DNA from 3 places in the Sphingomonas sp. SL1004 genome. Region 3 is predicted to be linked to each of the others. Evidence: predicted binding sites of a transcription regulator. Region 3 holds the regulator's gene; each other region holds the start of a gene.
The links. Region 3 encodes LexA, which represses DNA repair genes until DNA is damaged. Its sites were predicted from a motif close to GTTCCNCNCTTGTTCT; they were not measured.

Region 1 (5,442 bases), 2.2 Mb from region 3:
GCATTCGTCGACGGATTTTTAGGCTGCTTCATCGCCGACATCAATTTCGGCTATAGAGGGCTTGGACAGATAGCGTCGCAGCCGGTCGACCGCTTCGCCTGTCAGCACCACGTCATCACCGTCTGACCTAGCCTCGATTTGTTTATCTTTGACGAGATGAGCAATCCAACGTCGACCGGCAGCTGGGCCTGCGTGGGACAGTTCGCACAATCGCACTTCCGACATTGTTTCGTTTTTTGCTAGCGCGACGAACAAGTGGAGGAGCATATTCCACGCAAACTCGTCGAATATCTCACTTGGAAACAGGTCGTATCTACGGTCTCGTTCGGATAGCAGGCGCTCTGCCTCAAGGGCGCGAGTATTGTCGCCTTTCATACCGGGTCCTCAATCATAGCGGGTCTATAGACGTTAACATCGTGAGCGATTGAGACAGCGTGGTGTTGAATGCTGACCGTCGTTCCAGCAATCTGTTAGCTATCGTGCCTTCATCCGCAACATTCCATCATTGCTCTGTGTGATACCGGACATTGTACCCGCGACCGGAAATAGCGGTTGACGTCGTTGCCTGGCGCTTACCTATGTTATGCAAGCTCCCGCCAGCAATAGGCTAAATGAGCGCCTGACGTCGGGGCGTGGGGGGCGGGTGCGCGATCCACGGGTATGTCTTTTATCAAAGCATCGTCACCACACAGCAGGCATCAGCAACCGCGTGCCCGCTCGGATCGTTACATGCGCTGAAGGAGAGTAATTATGGCCGCCTCACAGGACGAAGAACCGGGTTTCGAAACCGACGTCAACGAACTGCCGGATAGCAATAACGGTCCGGAAGATAGCCTTGAGGATAAGCCATCGCCCGACGCACAAAACTCAGGCGATCTCGAAGAGGCCCAGAAGGAAGGCGCCGAGGAGAGAGAAGAGGGCGGGCTATATTGAAATGGGAGAGGGGCGTTTGAAGCGTTTTCGATCCAAACGTGTTCTGAATGTCCGCCCCCCCCCCCCCCCCCCCCCCTTTTAAGCATATGCTCGTAGACGGAGCGTTCTACGTCACAGCTACACTTTAATCGAACCGCTATTGTCAACGCGGCTGGCGTATTATTTGCTTTGACATCGGTGGCTTGTTCATCTTTTGCCAGACGATCAGATCTTAGATTTTGATGACGGCCATGCGCCATTTATGTAAAACTTGTAACGCAGATGAACGTGTTGGAGGACGAGATCCTTAATTAGCTGCGGCCTCCTTCTTGAGCATCGCGTCCTTGAGCGTATTGCCTGCGATTCCCCCGGCAGCGACCGCAACAACCACATTGCCGACGAAGAATTCGACGATACCGACGACGCTGCCGAACGCGATCAGTGCCGATGTCGTCACCGGCAGCGCGGCCGTTGCCTTACCGATCGCGACCTTAGCCTCCTGACGGACAAGCCGGAGGCGTTCGAACATCGGCTCGAGCGATCGACCTTGATCGACTGCCGCGATCAGATCGCCCAGCGCACGATGCAGCGCCTTCAGCTGCTGCAGCGCCACCGACCGATCGGCATCGACCGGTCCACCATTGTCACAGGCGAGCTCTTCATCATCGATCAACCGCTGCACGGCTTCCAGGGCAACAGGCGCTAGTGCCTGAATGACAGCGGCATGCTCGCGTAGGGAAGGGCGCCCGGTCCACGTTGCCGAACTGACGGCATCCGGTCCGCGAACCTCGTCCCAGAGCGCCTTGAACTGTTCACGGACCATTTCACGCCGCAGGGTGCGATCCTTGGTCTCTCGCGCATGACGTACGAATGCCTCAAGGCTCGGCTGCGCCGCGACGAAGGCTGGCGCCAACGGTCGCAGGTCGGTCCGGCCAAGCAACGCCCGGCGCAACGCCTTGTAGCGCGTGTCGTCCGCCAGATCCTGGATACCATCGCAAGCGCCGAGGCACAGCGTTTGCAGACGCTGTAGCGCCTCTTCGTCGTTCAGCCCTTCCGGCCAGTGTGTTCCTGAATAGCCCATCGTATTCGATCCATTTCGACTCAGCTGACGGTCGGATGCACGAATGCTTGCCTGTAGGACATAGCAAGAACATCAAAGGTCCAGAACGTCGCTAGACATACGCGTAGCGATGATGTTGGTGGACGGCACCGATGCCGATCCGCCCCGAACATGTCTTCCTGTACCCGATCGATTGGCCCCAGCTATCGCATCGGGTCCGCTTCGTGCGGGCAGGCGGACGCTGCGAACATTGCGGGCGCCCCCACGGGCAACGGATCTTCCACCTCGGCGACGGACGCTGGTGGGACAAAGGCCGGTCGTATTGGCGTAACGGCGACGGTCGACGTGTTCGCCGACCGACCGAGAACATTCTCCACATAGGCAAATGGACACCGGTGGTGCTGGCCTGCGCGCATCTCAATCATGACCCCAGTGATAGCGCGCTTCACCAGCTGGCAGCGCTCTGCCAGCGCTGCCACATGATTTACGATGGTCCTGAGCATCGCCGGCGACGTTGGATGAACGCGCATTACCGGCGTGCGCTCGGCGATCTGTTCTACGGCCCATATCCGATGCGGGGGGCGGACTGGATCACGCCGACACCCATCAGCATGCTCGACGACAGCCGTTCGCTATACGCGAACCTCCGATAGCTCGGCGCGCCGGCTACGCTGTGCCGACCGCCTTCAGACAAAAAAAGGGGCCGCCAAAAGCGACCCTGGAAGTTTTAGGAGAGGATGCCTGAAAGGCGTCACCTTGGTATCCCGCGGGTTGGGCAATGGCGAATGCAAATCTGTCTATTCTAGATTGCATTTCATGCACTTGGCGGAAGGTTGGAGCCAAACTCGTTCCCTGGTTAGCTCGATGACAGGGACACTATTTACTAGGCTCGACAGCGCCGGAGGCGGACTGGGTCGGGAATGCCGATCAGCATATCGAACGACAGTCGTTCGATACGCAGGCACCCGGTAGCCTGGCCCCGCGACGCATAGTCAAACGCGCTTTGCGGCGTTCGTAGCCGGAACCTTATCCACATAAGTCTCGAGTCTGACGCTTGACCAAACGTTCTTGGTAACGGAACATAAAGGGAACAGGTAGAGTCTAGACATCATGATCACCGCCCTCGAGTCCCTGCCGACAACCATCGCCCACCTGCGGACAATCGCAACGCCGGTGGTGGATCACCGCATCATGCCGTTCGGTATCCCTGCGCTCGACGATCGCCTCGCAAGCAGGGGCCTTCGCGCTGGAGCACTGCACGAGGTCGCCGCACAAAGCTGTTCGATGGTCGACGATGCCGCAGCAACGCTGTTCCTGGCCGGCATCGCCGCGCGAGAAGCGGCGCATACAGGCGGACCGGTGCTGTGGGTGAGCTGCCGCACCGATCTCTATGCACCGGGCCTCGAGCAGGCGGGGTTGTCGTCTGCCGACCTGATCCATGCGCAACCCCGAGACGATGCGGCGTTACTGGCCGTCGTCGAGGACGCGGTGCGCGATGGAACGCCGTCGGCGGTGATCGCCGAGGTTAGCCGGATGTCGATGGTGGCGACCCGGCGCCTGCAACTGGTGGCGGCCGACGCCGACATTCCCGTTCTTATCCTGCGACGCAGACGTAATCGCGACCAGGATCCGCTCGCCGAGCCGTCTGCGGCCTGGACGCGCTGGCGGATCGCCAGTGCGTCGTCCGAGCGCCTGGGCGTCGCCGGCGTCGACCGATCGCGGTGGCAGGTCGAGGTCGCACGGCAGCGTGGCGGCGAAGCATTTTCGATGATTTTGGAGGGCTGCGATGAGACGGGTTGTCTCGCTGTTCCTGCCGCACTTGGCCATCGAGCGGCTGAGACGGCTGGACCGGCACGCTACGCGGCCGCCTGAGCGGCCAGCCCTTCCGCTTCCCGTCGACGACGATCCCGGTGCGTGTTCGGTACCGCGGGGCGGCGGGTGGCGGCCGGGTGCGCGGTGGGCTCGTGCCGACATGCCAACCAGGCAGGATGTGGAAGGTGAGATCGCAGCGCTGCCCGCGCATGCGAAACCACCCATGCGTGAACTTGGCCGACGATCGGAGGCGGCGAACCATCCGTTTCATGGGTTTGCGCAAGCCGACAGTCACGACAGGGTCGCGGCGACCGTTGCCGCGTTCCACAGGGCGCCGCTCGCGCTGGTGGGCAAGGTCGGCCGGCGCGAAGAGGTGGTGGCCGCCTGCGAAGGCGCAGCCGCGTTAGGGATCACGATCGGGATGGCCGCGACCCATGCGCGTGCGCTGGTGTCCGATCTCGACATCCGACCTTCCGAGACCGAGGCGGATGCCGCGATGCTGGATCAGCTCGTGCTACGCGCGGCGCGCCGCTGGTCGCCGATCGCAGCCGCCACACCGCCCGACGGGCTGTGGCTCGACCTGACCGGCTGTGCGCATCTCCATGGCGGGGAAGAACGGTTCTGCCGGCGTCTGCGCGCGTTTTGCCAGCGTGCCGGGTTCACGGCACGCGTGGCGGTTGCAGACACACCGGGTGCGGCACACGCTATTGCCCGGTTCGGGCCTGCCGACATCGCGATCGTGCCCACAGGGCGGACGGTCGACGCGCTCAGCGGCCTACCGGTCGCTGCCTTACGCCTAGCAGGCACCGCGCTCGTTGCCGCCCGCAAGTTCGGCTTCGAACGCGTCGCCGATCTTCTACCGGTCGCGCGCGGGCCTTTGGCACGCCGGCTCGGGCTGGCAGCAATCACGCGGCTCGATCAGGCACTCGGCGCGCTCGCCGAACCGATCACGCCGCGGACCGACGAGGTCATGCCGATCGTCGAGCGTCGGCTGCTTGAACCGATCGTCACCGCAGACGCGATCGCGCAGGTCATGGAGGATCTGCTCGGCGACATGGCCGAGCTGCTGCGCGCGAAGGGGCTCGGCGTACGATCGCTGCGTCTCGGTGGCTTACGCGTCGATGGCACCGAGCAGATCGTGGCCGTCGGCACCTCGCGCCCGACGCGCGAGGTGCCGCACCTGTTGCGGCTCATGAAGCTCAGGATCGAACGGATCGATCCGGGCCTGGGGCTCGAGCAATTCTATCTGGCAGCACCACACACCGAACCACTCGACGCGGTCGATCTCGGCGCGGTTCTCGCCGGTGAGGTCCTTGTGCGTGATCCGGCCCGTCTCGTCGACGTCGTTGCCGGCCGCATTGGCGCTGACGCCGTGTTCCGGATCGCGCCTGTTGAAAGCCACGTGCCCGAGCGCGCCGTCATGCGCGCCGACCCGGTGGTAGCGCCTACGGGCTGGCCGAAATGGCGACGGCCGACGCGCCTGCTGGCCAGACCCGAACCGCTGTGGGGCGTGATCGCGCTGATGCCCGATCAGCCGCCTCGGCGGTTCGAGTGGCGCGGTCGGCCGCACAAGGTGGTTGCCGGCGACGGCCCCGAGCGGATCCACGGTGAGTGGTGGCGCCGTGACGCGGAAGTCTGGGCGGTGCGCGACTATTACC
Region 2 (5,442 bases), 2.7 Mb from region 3:
TGTGGAACAGCTTCAACATCGCCACCATCGCGACCCAGGCGAACATCGACAGCACTTCGGTAACGAAGCCGCGGATCAAGCCGAGCACCGCGGAGCCGGCGACGGCGATCAGGACGACGATGTCGAGGGCGGTGAGGTTCATGCGCTCTGGAATAGGGACGCGGGCGGCGAACCGCTAGTGCATGCGCAAACCAGGACTTAGCCGTTCAATCCGAAAACACCGTAGCGTTCGCGCCACGCGGCGACTTCGTCCTGCAGATGGGCCGGCGCGGAGCCCCCCGACAGAACGAAGCGGGCGACGTCGTTGTCGGGGTGCATCAGCATTTTCTTCGCCCCGTCGCTGAACCATACCGGGACCAGCTGGTCGCACACGCTGTCCAATACGGTCGCCGCCATGCCATTCGCGATCGCGTCGCTGCCGGCGAGCACGCGGACGTTGATCGAGACGCCTTCCAGGCAATTCTGCGGCGCGCTTACGAAATTGAGCGATACGAGAAGCCCGGACCGGTCGGGCCGGGCCGCGTCGGGCAGGCGCGCAACCCGTCGCCAGGCGCAGAACCACGTCCGGCAAATGCGCGGGCGAACCGCGTGGATACCGCACCCCTGTCCCGACAGGTGGATACACGGCGTTCCCGCCGGTTTGGCGAACTCGGGCGTGCTCACGGTCAACTCGGTGCAGCACGCGGTGCAGTCGCCGCAGTTCCGATCGAGCAGGACCGGCCCCAGCAGCGTGGTTTCCAGATCGGCCTGGGGCTGCATCTGCGCCCTTGAGTCGGCTACCGGGATGGGTGGGGCGGTTTCACGCCGAGCCACGGCTCAGTTCCCTTCGGCGTCCACCGTGAAGACCATCGGCTTGCCGCGCGACATCGGCTCCCATCCCGCCTGCAAGGCTGCCCGCACGCCGCGCGAGATCGTCGCGTCGTCGATCTGGAGCCGCCCACGTGGCAGGCCTTTCAACAGACGCTTGGGCGCGGGGAACTCGAGCAGGGCTTCGCGTTGGGCATCGTCCTGCAACAGAGAGATCGTCATGCCCTTCCAGCCCTCGGCATCCGTATGCTGTGGCTCGCGCTCGAGGTTCCAATCGTATCGGGTGCCATCTACCTCGACGGTACCGGTATTGCTTCGCGTGTTCGCCATGCCGGCGCCCATAGCATAGCTGGCGTAAGAGGCCATGCGCTCAGCGCTCGGCCAAACCTACCTGCCACGACGCTGTTACGCGCGGTTCGATTGACCGGTAACCGACGAAATACGTCAAGGCCCCACCCCGGCGGAGGCCGGGACCCAATTGGAGAGGTCGTGGTGGCGAAGCACAGCGATCGCCAGCAGCGCTTCCCAATTGGGCCCCGGCCTCCGCCGGGGTGGTACCTAACCGGGACGTCAATAACGAACGGCAGCTATCCGCATCGTAAAGGTACGCGTGGTTCCGCACCGTCACTACTATTGGCCCTGTTCTCCGCGAAGGCGGGAGCAGTCTGGATCCCCGCCTTCGCGGGGAAACACGGTTTGGATGGCCTACCCCCGCCCCATCATGTGATCCACGAACGAAGCCAGCGTCTTGAACCCCGACAGCTTCATCCCGCTCTTCTCCCCCGTCATCGACGCGGGAACGAGCGCGCGTTCGAAGCCAAGCTTGCTCGCCTCCTTCAACCGCAACGGACCATGCGCGACGGGACGGATCTCACCCGACAGCGCGACCTCGCCGAACGCGACCGCATCGACCGGCACCGGCCGCTCCGACATTGCGGAAATCAGTGCCGCCGCCACCGCAAGATCTGCTGCGGGGTCCTGCACGCGGTAGCCGCCGGCGATGTTCAGATACACTTCGGCGTTGGAGAAGCTCAGCCCGCACCGTGCCTCCAGCACCGCGAGGATCATCGCCAGCCGGCCCGAATCCCAGCCGACCACCGCCCGCCTCGGCGTCGCACCAGATGCCAAGCGCACGGTCAGCGCCTGTATTTCGACCAGCACCGGCCGCGTTCCCTCCAGTGCCGGGAACACCGTCGCGCCGGTCATCGCGTCGTCGCGGTGCGTCAGGAACAGCGACGAGGGATTACCGACTTCCGCCAACCCTTCGGTCTGCATCGAGAACACGCCGATCTCGTCGGTGCCGCCGAAGCGGTTCTTGATCGCACGGAGGATGCGGTATTGGTGGCTGCGCTCGCCTTCGAACGACAGCACCGTATCGACCATGTGCTCCAGCACGCGCGGGCCGGCGATCGAGCCGTCCTTCGTCACGTGCCCGACCAGCACCACGGCCGTGCCGCGCTCCTTGGCGAAACGGATCAGCTCCTGCGCAGACGCGCGCACCTGGCTGACCGTGCCGGGCGCGCCTTCGATCAGGTCGGAGTGCATCGTCTGGATCGAGTCGATCACCAGCATCGCCGGCGGCCGTGTCTGCAACGTCGTCAGGATGTCGCGCGTCGAGGTTGCCGCCGCCAACTGCACAGGCGCGTTGCCGAGGCCGAGCCGCCGTGCGCGTAAACGGACTTGGTCCGCGGCTTCCTCGCCCGAGACGTACGCGACCGACTGCCCCGCCAGCGCCATCTTCGCCGCCGCCTGCAACAACAATGTCGACTTGCCGATGCCGGGATCGCCACCGATCAGCGTCGCCGAGCCCTCGACGAACCCGCCCCCCAGCGCGCGGTCGAGTTCGGCGATACCGGTCGCCATCCGGTCGGGCAGCTTGATCTCCGCATCGAGCCCGACGAGCTGGATCGCGCGGCCGCCGGTCTGGAGATTATGCTTCGAATGGAACGGCGTGGCGGCGGTGTTCGCCTCCTCGACCAGCGTGTTCCATTCGCTGCAATCGCTGCATTGCCCCGCCCAGCGGTGCGACACCGATCCGCAGGCCTGACATACGTAACGCTTCTGGGGTTTCGCCATGCAGCCGATGTACGAGAACGATACGGGAACATCAATGGCGGGCGGCTAGCGTATGTTACAGATTCAGTGGCGCTTGGCGGCACACGGCGTTATCCGCGCGATGATGCACGCCACCGACCTGCGCATCGCCCTGTTCAGCGGCAACTATAATTACGTTCGCGACGGCGCGAACCAGGCGTTGAACCTGCTCGTCGGCCATTTGTTGGCGCAGGGCGTGACGGTGCGTGTCTATTCGCCGACCAACGCCAAGCCCGCCTTCCCGCCGACCGGCGATCTGGTCGCGGTGCCGTCGTTGCCGCTGCCCGCAGGACGTGGCGAATACAAGATGGCGCGCGGGCTGCCGGCCGCGATCCGCCGCGACCTGGACGCGTTCGCGCCGAACATCGTCCACGTGTCGGCGCCCGATTTTCTCGGCCACCGCGCGATCAGCTATGGCCGGCGACGCGGCATCGCCACGGTCGCGTCGCTGCACACGCGGTTCGAGACGTATTTCCGCTATTACAAGATGGCGTTCTTCGAGCCGATCATGGTGAAGATCCTGACACGCTTCTACAACCGGGTCGACGAGGTGCTGGTGCCCGGGCGCGGCATGGCCGAGATCGTTCGCGACTGGGGCGTGACGACGCCGACCGCGATCTGGTCACGCGGGGTGAACCACGATCGCTTTACGCCGACGCGTCGCGATCTGGCGTGGCGGCGCGAGCGCGGGATTGCCGACGGTGAAATCGCGGTCGGGTTTCTCGGGCGGCTGGTGAAGGAGAAGGGGCTCGACGTCTTTGCCGACGTGATCCGGACGCTTGAGCAGCGCGGCGTGCCGCACAAGGTACTGGTGATCGGCGAAGGTCCGGCGCGCGACTGGTTCGCAAGCCACGTGCCCGGTGCGGTGTTCGCGGGGTTCCAGTCGGGCGACGATCTGGGGCGTGCAGTCGCGTCGATGGATGTGTTCTTCAATCCTAGCGTGACCGAGACGTTCGGCAACGTGACGCTGGAGGCCATGGCGGCGGGTGTGCCGGTGGTTGCCGCGCGGGCGTCGGGCGCGGTCGGGCTGGTGGACGATGGCATAACGGGGTTCCTGGTGCCGCCGACGGACATCGGCGGCTATGCGGACGCGATCGGGCGGATCGTCTCCGAGCCGGGCCTGCGCGAGACGATGGGCTGGGCCGGACACGACAAGGCCGCCGGTTATCGTTGGGATACGATCAACCAGGCGGTCTTGGACGCGTATCTTGAGGTGATGGCACGGCGGGGCAGCTAAGTTGCCTGCCGCGCCTCACGCGATCCTATTCCCCCGCCCTAAACCGTCACCCCAGCGAAAGCTGGGGTATTCCCATTGGCAGGCGCTGTGACCCGAATGGGGAGATCCCAGCTTTCGCTGCGATGAAGGCTTGGGGGTGGGATGACAGTTTGAGGGTTGGGATGACGGTTTGGGGACGCTGTCAGACCGTCGCCCAGTCGAACGTCAGCGGCGCCTCGCGGAAGGCGAAGCGGTCGAGGTGGCTGGAGACCACGCCGCGCATCCGCTCGACGCCCTCACCCTCCGGCACCGTCAGCGCGACGTCGAGCGTTTCGCTGTCCGCGCGCATCTCCAGAACCGCGCCACTCGGGAAGGCGATGCGGCCCTCTTCCTCCGAGAACGTCACCTCCATCTTGTGGCTCCAGTGCTTGGCGAGTTGCTGGAGATACTTGCTGGCCGAATGCGTCGGCACGCGTGCTACCGAGACGCTCACTTCAAGCGCTCGATCTTCTGCGCAGCCTCGTCGAGCAACGCCGCGACTTCGTGCAGCGTGTCCTCGTTGACGTCCTCGCGCATCAGCCGGTGCTGGAGCACCTGCCGAAGATTGCCCATCGCCCGCCGGATCGGCGCGCCATCGGTCCGCTCGGACTCCGCCCCGACCGCCGCCAGCCGGGCGAACAAGCCGTCCACTACAGCCGCATTCTCGGCGAGATGCGCGCGGCCCTCGTCGCTTGCCGCAAAGCGCTTCTTCGCGCCTTCCGACTGCTGCTCCTCGATCAGCCCCATCTCGTCGAGCATGCTGAGCGTTGGGTAGACGACGCCCGGACTCGGCGCATAGCCCCCCCCGGTCAGCCCCTCGATCTCGCGGATCAGGTCGTAGCCGTGTCGCGGCGCGTCCGCGATCAGCTTCAGCATGACGAGCTTCAACTCGCCGCCGTCGAACAGCCGTCGACCTCGCCCACGCGGGCCGCCGCCCTGCTTCCAGGCTGAATGCTCAGGTCCGTGATCGCGACCGCCGTGCCTGTGGCCGTCGCCGCGAGGGCCACCTGTCCAGGCTCCATATCCCATACCAAAACGCATTTGAGTGTTCTCCGATATATCTTCATTCATGAGTTGCGATATATCGCAGACTGTTTCCGGTTCAAGGGGTGCTTCCAAAAAATCCGTCAACCGGACCTGTTCCGGAGTCCACCGTTCCGCAAACTCGCCATCGATGAGTACGTGGAACGGTGGATGCCGGAACGGGCCCGGCATGACGGAATGAAGGCGGCTGACGGATGGGCAAACCGCCACCCCGCCCCTATCTTGCCGGAATGGCCGATCTC
Region 3 (5,442 bases):
CGTACCGGGTCCGCGTCAACCTCGCGGAGGCCGACGCGCCGAAGCTGCTCGGGACCGGGGCAGTCGTGCACCTTCGCGCCCGCCTGATGCCGCCGCCTTTGCCCGCGGTGCCAGGCGCCTACGACTTCGCGCGGGTCGCGTGGTTCGGCGGGATCGGCGCGACCGGGCGTGGCTTCGCACCGGTGGTGGTGACGACGCCGAGCGCATCAGGTGCGGGCATCCGAGTCGCGCTGTCGCACCACATCGTCTCGCGACTGGACGGCAGCGCGGGCGGTATCGCGGCAGCGCTCGCCACCGGCGACGTCGGCGCGATCAGCGAGGAGGATTCAGAGGCGATGCGCCGGGCGGGGCTCGCGCATTTGCTGTCGGTGAGCGGATTGCACATCACCGCGGCGGTGGCGGCGACGATGCTGATCGTGTTGCGCCTGCTGGCGCTCAGTCCATGGCTGGCCTTGCACGCGCGCCTGCCGCTGATCGCAGCATTGGCGGGTGCGGCGGCGGCGATCGGCTATACGCTGCTGACGGGAAGCCAGGTTCCCACGATCCGGTCGTGCGTCGCCGCGCTGCTCGTGTTGGCCGCGCTGGCGATGGGGCGCGAGGCGATGACCTTGCGGCTCGTCGCGGCGGGAGCGGCGTGCGTCATGCTGGTGTTGCCCGAATCGGCTGCCGGACCGAGCTTCCAGCTATCGTTCGCGGCGATCACTGCGATCATGGCCCTGCACGAACATCCCGTGATCCGCGCGTTCTTCGGACCGCACGAGGAGGGACGAGCACGCCGCCTCGCACGGGGCGTGGCGTCGCTGCTGCTCACCGGACTGCTCGTCGAGTTCGCGCTCATGCCGATCGCGGTCTACCATTTCCACAAGGCGGGGCTGTACGGCGCATTCGCGAACATCGTCGCGATCCCGTTGACGACGTTCGTTGTCATGCCGCTGGAGACTCTGGCGTTGCTGCTGGACGTCGGAAGCCTCGGTGCACCAATCTGGTGGCTGGTCCAGCGATCGCTCGACGCGCTGCTCTGGCTTGCCCACGTGGTGGCGGGCGCGCCCGGATCGGTGCGGTCCCTGCCGGCCATGCCGACTGCGGCGTTCGCGCTGATGGCAATCGGGGGGATTTGGATCGCGTTGTGGCGGACCCGGTGGCGGCGTCTGGGACTGCTGCCGCTGATGATCGGGGCAGTGTGGGCGCTGGCCACGCCGCCGCCCGATATTCTGGTGACGGGCGACGGCCGGCATGTCGCGGTCCGGACCGCTGCTGGCCTCTCGATGCTGCGGGACCGGGCGGGCGACTATACGCGGGATATGCTTGCCGAGAACGGTGGGGGCGACGGCGAGCCACTGCTGCTGGCCGACCAGCCCGATGCGCGGTGCAGTCGTGATCTTTGCGTCACCGATATTGCCGCGCGCGGACGGATGTGGCGGATTCTTGCGACCCGCAGCGCCTATATGGTCCCGATTGCCGAGTTCGTTGCAGCCTGTCGCGCGGCCGACGTCGTCGTCAGCGAACGCGGTCTGCCGAAGCGCTGCGTGCCGCGGTGGCTGAAGCTCGATCGACGCGTTCTGCAGCGGACGGGTGGAGTCGCGCTGACCTTGGGGACCGGGACGGTCGTGACGATCCTGAACGCGGGCGATCGCCATCCCTGGCGCGATCCGCCCATGCTCGAACGTACGGCACATTCGTTTAGACCGCGGCATGTCCGGTTTCATGATGCGGCGCCGGCGTTTCGCGCCAGCCGAGTCCGTCAAAAGTAGAATTGTCCACGCGAAGGCGCGAAGGCGCAAAGGCGCGAAGGTGATGCGACTCAGGAGACCTTCACACCTCCATGAACGATCAGCCCACGTCGGTTTCGGTGGTCTGCGAAGGCAAATAGACGCCAATCTAAGCACTACATCTTCGCGCCTCCGCGCCTCCGCGCGAACCAATTCTTCGGCTGCGTGGGAAGTTGGCGGCGATATGTTCGCGCAGAGGCGCAGAAGTGCAAAGATTGACGGTTCGAGTCGAGGTCGCGCTTATGCCTCGGAGCGTGAGAGAGTCTTCCGGACGCTTGATGGTGTTTGCTTGGGCGTGTCGAAAACTGGCCGCTTTTCGACCGCTCGGCCACGTCGCTTAGTTTGCCGAATAGGCCCGGTCGCTCTTGCCGGAGGGAAAGAGCGACTTGGCTTGCCGGCCTGGTGGTCGCTTTTTCCTGAGCAGCCAAAAAGCCGACTTCGGCCTGCATCGCGATGAAGCAGGCCGATCCCGGCAGTTCAGTCGTAGCGGCGCAGGATGCCGGAGAGCTTGCCCTGTACGCGGACCTGGGCGGGGGCATAGCGCTGCGGATCATAGGCCCGGTTGGCCGGATCGAGGCGGACCATCGCGCCTTCGCGGCGGAAGTATTTCAGGGTGGCTTCGCTGTCTTCGATCAGCGCGACGACGATCTCGCCATCGCGGGCGGTTTCGGTGCGGCGGATGAGGGCATAATCGCCGTCCAGGATGCCGGCTTCGACCATCGAGTCACCCGAGACCTCGAGCGCGTAATGTTCGCCAGAGCCGAGCAGTGCTGCGGGAACGGCAAGCATGGTGCTGCCTTCGAAGGCTTCGATCGGGACGCCGGCGGCGATGCGGCCGTGCAGCGGGATTTCGATCACGTCGTTCGCAGGCTGCGGTGCGGCGACAGCGGCCACAGTCTTCACGTTCGACGGCTTCGAAGGCGTTTTCTTTTCCGGGCGCTCCGGCATACGCAGCACTTCGAGCGCGCGTGCACGGTTCGGCAGACGACGGATGAAGTTACGTTCCTCAAGCGCGCTGATCAGACGGTGAACCCCCGACTTGGATTTCAGGTCGAGCGCGTCCTTCATCTCCTCGAACGACGGCGAGACACCGGTATCGTTGAGCCGGTCGTTGATGAAGCATACGAGTTCGTGCTGCTTGCGCGTGAGCATGGCGGTTCTCCGTCCGGAACAGACTGGGAACTTCTATGGAACATAATTAACGCCGTCAAGCGCTCGCTTCACGCAATGACGAGGATTTCCGCCGATTCGCCTTCTCTTGCGATCGGCGCGTTGCCCGCGCGAACGATGAGGCAGGTCGAACGCGCCAATGTCAGGAGCATCGAGCTGTCCTGGATCGTCGATGCATAGGCCTTGCCGTCGCGAAGTTCGGCACGGAGATAATCGGTGCGGGCGTTGTTCGCGGGCAGGTCTTCGCCGAGCAGCGCGTGACTCGTCTGCGGGAGTGGATCGCGGGCTCCGGCCATATGCGCGACGACCGGTTTGACGAACAACGTCGCCGTGACGAATGCCGAGACCGGGTTGCCGGGAAGGCCCAGGACCATCATCTCGCCGATCCGGCCGGCCATCATCGGCTTGCCCGGACGCAGCGCGATCCGCCAGAAGTCGATCGTGCCGCCGGCGGCCTCGATCGCCGGGCGGACGAGGTCGTGGTCACCGACCGAGGCTCCTCCAGTGGTGACCAGGAGGTCGGCTTCGACGCTGGCGAAGGCATCGCGCAGGATGTCGAGACGGTCGGGGAGGATCCCGAGGTCGATGATGTCGACGGGCATGTCGGCGAGCATCGCGGCGAGCATGATGCCGTTCGATTCGGGGAGCGCAACGCCGTCGGTGGTCGAGCCGGGGGGGACGAGTTCGTCTCCCGTCGCGGCGACGGCGACGCGGACGCGGCGGTTGACGGTCAGGCTGCCGTGGCCGCCGGTTGCGGCGACGGCGATGCGCGCGGGGCTGAGCCGGTCGCCAGCGGCGATCAGGCGGGTGCCGGTGGAGAAGTCCAGGCCCTTGCGACGGGTATTACGGCCTAGCGTCGGAGGGCCTTCGCCGGCCAGGATCAGCGTTTCGCCGTCACGCTCGGCTTCCTCCTGGACCATGACGCTGTCGGCGCCTTCGGGCATTGCCGCGCCGGTGAAGATGCGGGTTGCTTCGCCTGGACCGACCTTGCCGGTGAACGGGCGTCCCGCCGCGCTTTCGCCGATGACTTTCCAAGGGCCGGACATGTCGGCGAAGCGGATCGCGTAGCCGTCCATGGCGGAAAGATCTGCAGCGGGTTGCGTACGGCGGGCGAGGATGTCTTCAGCCGCCCAGCGGCCGGCGGCGTCGCGCAAGGGGACCGTCTCGTGGCCCACGCGGGGAGCCATGGCGAAGAGGCGGGACTGGGCTTCGGCGACGGGGACTAGGGTCATGCTGGGAACTCTGCGGCTGGGCGGTTTGGCTGAGTGAAGTATAGGAAGTATAGACGCTGGGAGCGGTTTGCCGGTTCGCACTCCGTACGGGAGAAGCGCCTGGTTGGCGGGCATGTTCCGTGCTTTGCCATGGGTTTGGCTTGTAGGACAGGTGTTGTCGCCGCGGTGGACCCGGGCGACGGCGGTACGCGCTGCTTGGTGCGGAGGCTTGGGTGGCGGTCTTGGCGAACGCGCTGTCGAAAGCGGATCGATATCCGATGTCAGCTACTGCTTCCTTGCTCTCCCGCGAAGGCGGGAGCTCAGACTGGGTCCCGGCCTTCGCAGGGAAACATATTGAGGCTTGGTGACGGGCGGTCCATCATGATGTCTGCCATCGCAATTGGGCCCCGGCCTGCGCCGGCGAGGTGCCTGTCGGGAGGGCGAGGGGGAGACTCGGGGCGTCAAGTAGGCGGAGCCGATCCTACCTCGCCAGTCTGGGTTCATCTGGAAAGGGCTTTCCCTGCACGGAATGAGACACCAGATCAGCAGGATGACAGCAGTTCAGCCACGTACGAAAGACAGGATCGGAGCGGCCGTCGGGGCGATCGTGTTGCCGGGGTTGCTTGGCTACGCGCTGCTCAACGGGCTGGTGGTGCCGATGCCGGCGGCGATGGGCGAGGCGTTGAAGGTGTTCGGGGTGGCGCCCCCTCCGCCACCGCCGCCGGTCGAAAAGGTCAGGCCGCGGCCATCACCCAGTCATCGACCGCAGGGGGCTGCGTCGCCGCCTAACCTGAAGTCGAAGGCTACCGAGGTGGTCGCGCCGCCGCCGGTGGTGCCGATCGTGGTGCCGCCGCCGGTGGTCGTTGCGGCCAAGGCCGGGGTTGGGGCGCAGGCGACCGCCGGGGCGTCGGACGTTCGTGGACCGGGTACCGGGAGCGGCGGGGTCGGTAACGGTACCGGGAGTGGCGGTTACGGGGATGGCGACGGTGGCGGGGGCGAGGAGACGCCGCCGCGGTGGCGGCGCGGGCGGCTGAAGGATTCGGATTATCCGAAGGACGCCGCCGAAACCGGTATTCGCGGGACGGTTTCGGTGCGGTATGTGGTCGAGGTCAGCGGACGCGTGTCGCAGTGCCGGGTGACGCGGTCGAGTGGAAGCGCGGAGCTGGACAGCCTGACGTGCCGGCTTATCGAGCAGCGGTTTCGGTATGATCCGTCGCTCGATGCGGCGGGGCGGCCGGTGGAATCGACGATCGTCGAAAAGCATGATTGGGCGATAGACGATTGAGCGGGGC

Region 1: AC3D24_RS15910 (ImuA family protein) is a predicted target of LexA. The motif match lies at 3,049-3,064, and genes of this name have one in related genera.
Region 2: radA (DNA repair protein RadA) is a predicted target of LexA. The motif match lies at 2,898-2,913, and genes of this name have one in related genera.

Annotation. Positions count from the first base shown of each region.
Region 1 is NZ_JBYMUX010000001.1:3,449,392-3,454,833, forward strand. Features, by position in the region: gene AC3D24_RS15890 (hypothetical protein) at 19-375, opposite strand; gene AC3D24_RS15895 (hypothetical protein) at 751-933, shown strand; gene AC3D24_RS15900 (hypothetical protein) at 1,220-1,993, opposite strand; gene AC3D24_RS15905 (hypothetical protein) at 2,125-2,625, shown strand; gene AC3D24_RS15910 (ImuA family protein) at 3,083-3,844, shown strand; gene AC3D24_RS15915 (Y-family DNA polymerase) at 3,759-5,442, shown strand, end outside.
Region 2 is NZ_JBYMUX010000001.1:4,018,450-4,023,891, reverse strand. Features, by position in the region: gene AC3D24_RS18590 (CvpA family protein) at 1-142, opposite strand, end outside; gene AC3D24_RS18585 (YkgJ family cysteine cluster protein) at 199-759, opposite strand; gene AC3D24_RS18580 (hypothetical protein) at 817-1,149, opposite strand; gene radA (DNA repair protein RadA) at 1,513-2,883, opposite strand; gene AC3D24_RS18570 (glycosyltransferase family 4 protein) at 2,987-4,138, shown strand; gene AC3D24_RS18565 (DUF2218 domain-containing protein) at 4,320-4,610, opposite strand; gene AC3D24_RS18560 (PadR family transcriptional regulator) at 4,607-5,197, opposite strand; gene AC3D24_RS18555 (replication-associated recombination protein A) at 5,431-5,442, shown strand, end outside.
Region 3 is NZ_JBYMUX010000001.1:1,288,714-1,294,155, reverse strand. Features, by position in the region: gene AC3D24_RS05655 (ComEC/Rec2 family competence protein) at 1-1,751, shown strand, start outside; gene lexA (transcriptional repressor LexA) at 2,247-2,921, opposite strand; gene AC3D24_RS05645 (molybdopterin molybdotransferase MoeA) at 2,990-4,171, opposite strand; gene AC3D24_RS05640 (TonB family protein) at 4,701-5,435, shown strand.